DNA from 2 places in the Streptomyces sp. NPDC015220 genome. Region 2 is predicted to be linked to the other one. Evidence: riboswitches for the same ligand, from Rfam matches in the RefSeq annotation. Region 2 holds a riboswitch; the other holds the start of a gene.
What was found. A riboswitch is a leader RNA that binds a small molecule or an ion and turns the genes downstream of it on or off. The one in region 2 is predicted to bind glycine.
Positions count from the first base shown of each region.

Region 1: linked by a shared signal. The riboswitch ahead of gcvP (aminomethyl-transferring glycine dehydrogenase) and the one ahead of gcvT (glycine cleavage system aminomethyltransferase GcvT) in region 2 are both predicted to bind glycine.

Region 1 covers NZ_JBIBUK010000023.1:120,201-123,599, reverse strand. Annotated here, with positions in the region: gene ACF061_RS32135 (DNA polymerase IV) at 1-518, shown strand, start outside; gene ACF061_RS32130 (PRC-barrel domain-containing protein) at 708-1,085, opposite strand; glycine riboswitch at 1,199-1,293, shown strand; gene gcvP (aminomethyl-transferring glycine dehydrogenase) at 1,471-3,399, shown strand, end outside.
Region 2 covers NZ_JBIBUK010000007.1:263,795-267,193, reverse strand. Annotated here, with positions in the region: gene gcvH (glycine cleavage system protein GcvH) at 1-283, opposite strand, end outside; gene gcvT (glycine cleavage system aminomethyltransferase GcvT) at 424-1,551, opposite strand; glycine riboswitch at 1,743-1,842, opposite strand; gene ACF061_RS17960 (AAA family ATPase) at 2,013-2,693, shown strand; gene ACF061_RS17955 (enhanced serine sensitivity protein SseB) at 2,960-3,399, shown strand, end outside.

The sequences.
Region 1 (3,399 bases), on a different contig from region 2:
TCAAGGTGCGGCGGTACGACTTCTCCACCCTGACGAGGTCCGAGACGCTGCGCGGGCCCACCGACGACCCGGCGGTCGTGCGGGAGGCGGCGGCCCGTCTGCTGGACTCCGTGGACACCACCGGCGGAGTCCGGCTGCTCGGCGTGGGCGTGACCGGGCTCGCCGACTACACCCAGGAGGACCTGTTCGCACAGGCCGCCGGAGCGGAGCCGGAGGGGCCGGTGGAGCAGCCGGCGGACGAACCGGCCGAGGAGCGGCCGGCGGGCGCCGAGCGGCACTGGCCCGCGGGCCACGACGTGCGGCACGCCGAGTACGGGCACGGCTGGGTGCAGGGCAGCGGCCTGGGCCGGGTCACCGTGCGTTTCGAGACCCCTCTCTCGGAGCCGGGACGGGTGCGGACGTTCCGGGTCGACGACCCGGAGTTGGAGCCGGCGGACCCGCTGCCGCTGGTGTCGCCGAGACCCGACGGGGCCGCGGGCACGTCCACCGCGGCGACGGGCGCGGAGCCCGTGCTGTGAGGGGCGTCGCTCGGCGGCCCTGTCGGGCCGGCCGGGTCACCGCCCCGGCTGTTGTGGGTGAGTCGGTGGTGCCGAGGCGGGTGACCGGTATGTGACGGGGACCGCCGGGCTCGGGGCGCGGCGGGCGGCGGTGGATGAGTCGGCGAGGGTGCCCGGGGCGGGCCGGTGCGATGCGGTGCGGGGCGGTGGTCAGGCGTCCTCCGTTCCCGAGCCCGCCAGTTTGCCGAAGTCGTGGTCCGGGAGTGCGGGGGGAGGGGCCAGGTCGAGACCGTAGTGGTGGTAGAGCTGCAGTTCCTGTTCGGGGGAGAGGTGCCGGCCGACGCCGAAGTCGGGGGCGTCCTTGATCAGGGCCCGGTCGAAGGGGACGCGCAGAACGCCCTCGACCAGTTCGCTGGGCTCCAGGGGCACGAAGGCGTCCCGGGAGAACAGACCGGTGCGTATGGCCGCCCATTCCGCGACACCGGTCGCGTCGTCGAGGTAGACCTCGTCCACCGTGCCGATCTTGGTGCCGTTGCGGTCGAACGCCTTGCGGCCGATCAGGTTGCGTGGATCGATCTCGGTCTGCACAGGCCCTCCACATGGTCGCAACTCATCCGTAAGCACTACGAAAGAGCACATTCGGCGTGGCGGCCACTCGAAGGCCCGGGTCTCCGCCCCGCTGGTAGGCTGAACGCGGCTGCTGACCCCGTGCGGGAGAGTCCTCCAGCAACACCGGAGGCGCCGAAGGAGCAAATCCTCCCCGGAATCTCTCAGGCCCACGTACCGCACGGACGAGGTCACTCTGGAAAGCAGAGCGGGCGTCGACGGCGCCCGCTCTCACCGACGGTGAAAACCGGGCGCCCTCGGGTGGGTCCGGTGAAGCTCTCAGGTTGAGATGACAGAGGGGGAGGCCGTCGGGGCACCCGTGCCGTGGTGTCCCTCGAAGGTCGCGTCAGACCAGGAGGCCTCCGCAATGACCGCCCAGCGCATCCCGCTCTCCGAACTCGAACAGGGCATTCCCTTCGAGCAGCGTCACATCGGCCCCGACCACGAGGCCCGGGCCAAGATGCTCGCGCAGGTCGGCTACGGCTCGCTCGACGAGCTCACCGCCGCCGCGGTGCCGGATGTGATCAAGAACGCCGACGCGCTCGACCTCCCCGGCGCCCGCACCGAGGCCGAGGTGCTGGCCGAGCTGCGCGCCCTCGCCGACCGCAACCAGGTGCTGTCGTCGATGATCGGGCTCGGCTACTACGGGACGTTCACCCCGCCCGTGATCCTGCGCAACGTCATGGAGAACCCGGCCTGGTACACGGCCTACACGCCGTACCAGCCCGAGATCTCGCAGGGCCGGCTCGAAGCGCTGCTGAACTTCCAGACCGTGGTCGCCGACCTCACCGGCCTGCCCACCTCCGGCGCCTCCCTGCTCGACGAGGGCACCGCCGCCGCCGAGGCGATGGCGCTGTCGCGGCGCATGGGCAAGAACAAGAAGGGCCTGTTCCTGGTCGACGCGGACGCGCTGCCGCAGACCATCGCGGTCATCGAGACCCGCGCCGAGCCGACCGGTGTCGAGGTCGTCGTCGCCGACCTCGGCGACGGCATCCCGGCCGACATCGCCGAGCGCGAGATCAACGGTGTGCTCCTGCAGTACCCGGGCGCCTCCGGCGCCGTGCGCGACCTGAGGCCCGTCATCGAGCAGGCGCACGAGCTGGGCGCCCTGGTCACCGTCGCCGCCGACCTGCTCGCGCTCACCCTGCTGAAGTCGCCCGGCGAACTGGGCGCGGACATCGCCGTGGGCACCACCCAGCGCTTCGGTGTGCCGATGGGCTTCGGCGGGCCGCACGCCGGCTACATGGCGGTGCACGAGAAGTTCGCCCGCAGCCTGCCCGGCCGCCTGGTCGGCGTCTCCGTCGACGCGGACGGCAACAAGGCCTACCGCCTGGCCCTGCAGACCCGCGAGCAGCACATCCGCCGCGAGAAGGCCACCAGCAATATCTGCACCGCGCAGGTGCTGCTCGCCGTCATGGCCGGCATGTACGCCGTCTACCACGGCCCGGACGGCCTGAAGGCCATCGCCCGGCGCACCCACCGCTACGCCACGGTCCTCGCCGAGGGGCTGACGGCGGGCGGTGTCGAGGTCGTCCACGGAGCGTACTTCGACACGCTGACCGTCAGGGCCGAGGGGCGGGCCGCCGAGGTCGTCGCCGCGGCCCGGGAGGCCGGCGTCAACCTGCGCCTCGTCGACGCCGACCACGTCTCGATCGCCTGCGACGAGACCACCGCACGGGCACAGCTGCGCGCCGTGTGGTCCGCCTTCGGCGTCACCGGTGACATCGACTCGCTGGACTCCGCCGCCGCGGAGGCGCTGCCCGAGGCCCTGCTGCGCGACGACGCCTACCTCACCCACCCCGTCTTCCACCAGCACCGCTCCGAGACCGCGATGCTGCGCTACCTGCGCAGGCTCGCCGACCGCGACTACGCGCTCGACCGCGGCATGATCCCGCTGGGCTCCTGCACCATGAAGCTCAACGCGACCACGGAGATGGAGCCGGTCACCTGGCCGGAGTTCGGGCAGATGCACCCCTTCGCCCCCGCCGAGCAGGCGCGGGGCTACCTCACGCTCATCCACGAGCTGGAGGACCGGCTCGCCGAGGTCACCGGCTACGACAAGGTCTCGCTCCAGCCGAACGCCGGTTCGCAGGGCGAGCTGGCCGGTCTGCTCGCGGTGCGCGGCTACCACCGCGCCAACGGCGACGAGCAGCGCACCGTGTGCCTCATCCCGTCCTCCGCGCACGGCACCAACGCCGCCAGCGCCGTGATGGCCGGCATGAAGGTCGTCGTCGTCAGGACCGCCGAGGACGGCGAGATCGACGTCGAGGACCTGCGGGCGAAGATCGAGCAGCAC
Region 2 (3,399 bases):
GCGCGGAGTTGACCAGCGACGGGTCGTCCACCACGTCCTGGTTGGCCTCGGTGACCTCACCGCTGACCGGGGAGTACAGGTCGGACACCGACTTGGTCGACTCCAGCTCTCCGCAGGTCTCGCCCGCGGTCACCGTGTCGCCGACCGCCGGGAGCTGGGCGAAGACGACGTCACCGAGCGCGTTGGCCGCGAACTCCGTGATGCCGACCGTGGCGACGCCGTCCTCGACGGGCGACAGCCACTCGTGCTCCTTGCTGTAACGCAGCTGCTGGGGATTGTTCATGGCCTGAATTCTCCTGTACGCGAGGGAGTGCTGATGAATGAGGGAGTGCGGAAGACATGCGTGACCAGGGGCGATGTGCCCCAGGTCACGCACGGCCGGTCACGACGACGCCGCTGGTGCCGCCGGAGGACGTCCCGGTGTCACTTCTGCCGCTTGTAGAAGGGCAGTGCCACGACCTCGAACGGTTCGTGGCTGCCCCGGATGTCCACGCCGACACCCGTGGTGCCCGGGGCGGCGTGCGCGGCGTCGACGTAGGCCATGGCGATCGGCCGGCCCAGGGTGGGGGAGGGGGCGCCGGAGGTGACCTCGCCGATCACCTCGCCGCCGGCGACCACCGCGTACCCCGCGCGCGGGACGCGACGGCCCTCGGCGACCAGGCCGACCAGGACCCGAGGGGGGTTCTGCGACGCGCGGGCGGCGGCACGCTCCAGCGCCTCGCGCCCGACGAAGTCGCCCTCCTTCTCGAACTTGACCACCCGGCCGAGCCCCGCGTCGAACGGCGTCAGCGCGGTCGTCAGCTCGTGCCCGTACAGCGGCATGCCGGCCTCCAGCCGCAGCGTGTCACGGCAGGACAGCCCGCAGGGCACCAGCCCGGCGTCCGCTCCGGCGTCGGTCAGCGCCTGCCACAGCTTCTCGGCGTCGGCCGGGGCGACGAACAGCTCGAAGCCGTCCTCGCCGGTGTAGCCGGTGCGCGCGATCAGCGCCGGGACGCCGGCGACCGTGCCGGGCAGGCCCGCGTAGTACTTCAGGCCGTCCAGGTCGGCGTCGGTGAGGGACTTCAGGATGCCGGGGGACTCGGGGCCCTGCACGGCGATCAGGGCGTACTCGTCGCGGTCGTCGCGCACCTCGGCGTCGAAGCCCGCCGCCCGCCCGGTCAGCGCGTCGAGCACCACCTCGGCGTTGGAGGCGTTGGCGACGACCAGGTACTCGGTCTCGGCCAGCCGGTAGACGATCAGGTCGTCCAGGATGCCCCCGTCCTCCCGGCAGATCATGGTGTACCGGGCCCGGCCGACGCCGACCGAGGCGATGTTGCCGACCAGGGCGTGGTTCAGCAGCGCCGCGGCCTGCGGGCCGGTGACCGTGATCTCGCCCATGTGGGAGAGGTCGAACAGACCGGCCCGGGTGCGCACGGCCAGGTGCTCGTCGCGCTCGGAGCCGTAGCGCAGCGGCATGTCCCAGCCGGCGAAGTCGGTCATCGTCGCCCCGAGCGAGCGGTGCAGCGCGTCGAGCGCGGTGTGACGCAGCGGATGGGAGGCGGAACTGCTCATCGGTCGGTCTCCAAGGCGATGGGCCCCCGCTCGAACGCAGCCGGGCGCGGGGGAGGGCGAGGACGGAACTCGTGTCCTCCCCATCTGTCATCGGAACCTGAGAGGTTCGCCATGACCGCCGTCGCACGGACGGATCACGGCTTGCACCTTGGGTGGAGCCACTGCGGCAGCGGCCCGCTTTTCAGATGTGCCTCGCCCGCGCGGTAACGGGGCCTGAGAGATTCAAGGGAGGGACTTGCTCCTTCGGCGTCCGGGCAGACGTACTGCCGGGAACTCTCCCGCGCGGATTCAAGCGGCCGGTATGCAGTTGGCGCGCCCATCATTGCACGGCTCGCCGTGTCCCGGCAGGGCGGATCTGTAACCGGCCTGTGGCAGAACGCGTACGGAAACGGGAGGCGCCCCGCATTACCTTCTCTTTACACTCGAAGGGGAGGTGAACCGTCACCACCCAGGGGAGGACGATGACGGTGAACAGGACCGCACCGGCGTACGCGACGACCCGTGCCCCGGCTCTGCCCGGGCGGCCCGCGGCCCGGGCCCGTGAACACGCGGACCGGCACCACGCGCCCGTCGTCCGCGACCTGCGCGAGCGGGCCGGCCGCGCCCCGCACGCGCTGCTCTTCGGCCCGCACGACCTGGTCGTGGTCACCGGCCTGCCCGGCAGCGGCAAGTCGACCCTGATGCGCCGCACGGTGCGCGGCGTCCGGATCGACTCCCAGGACACCCGCGAGCGCTGGGACGCCCGCCTGGCGCCCCGCCTGCCCTACGCCCTCTACCGGCCCCTGGTCCGCCTCGCCCACTACGCCGCCCTGCGCCGCGCCCTGCGCTCGGGCGAGCCGGTCGTGGTCCACGACTGCGGCACCCAGAGCTGGGTCCGCACCTGGCTGGCCCGTGCCGCCCGCCGGCGTGGCGGCACCCTCCACCTGATCCTGCTCGACGTCACCGCCGGCACCGCGCTCTCCGGTCAGCGCCACCGCGGTCGCGGTGTCTCCCGCTACGCCTTCCTGCGCCATCGCCGCAGCGCCGGCCGCCTGCTGCGCGCCGTGGAGGAGGGCGCCCTGCCCGAGGGCTGCGGCTCGGCGGTCCTGCTGGACCGCGAGGCGGCGGCCGGCCTGCGCCGGATCGCCTTCACCGCCGGCTGACCACCCGTCGGCACCGGACCCCGACCACCGGCGGGGCCGGTGCCCGTACCGGCGGCCCCTGATCACCCGCGCCGGCGGGCCGGAGAAGGCCGCACCCGCCGACCGGAGAAGGCCGCACCGTGGACGGTGGCAACTCCCGCCGGCCGGACGGCGAGGAGCACGCCGTGGAGCCGTCCGCCGGGCCGGACGGGGTTCACCGGCCTGCCCCGGGCCGGCACCCGTTAGCCTTTCGGTCACAGCAGTGGTTCCCAGCAGGCGGTAGGCAGATGGACTTCCCGGCGGACTTCTCCGCGGACATTCCGGGGGACTTCCCGGCACAGGCGCACCCCCAGCCGCACGGCGGCTGGCCCGGCAACGAGCTGGAGGAGGTGCTCTCCGCGTCCCTCGGCGTACCGACGGCCGGCGGCCGGATCGTCGAGGTGCTGGGCCGCAGCTTCCTGTGGGTGCCGCTGCCCAACGGCGGCGGCCCGAACAGCGGTCCGCTGGACTTGCCGACCCTGGAGATCGAGGGACAGGCGTACGTCCCGGTCTTCAGCTCCGAGGAGCAGCTCCGTCAGGTCGCCGGCCCCCACATGCCGTACACCATCGCGCCCGCCGTCGAGTTCGCCCGCGGACTGCCGCCGCAGGTCGGCGTCGTGGTCAACCCGGACGGTGTCGTCGGCATCCCGCTGCCCCCGCAGGCCGTGGCCGAACTGTGCCGGGCGGG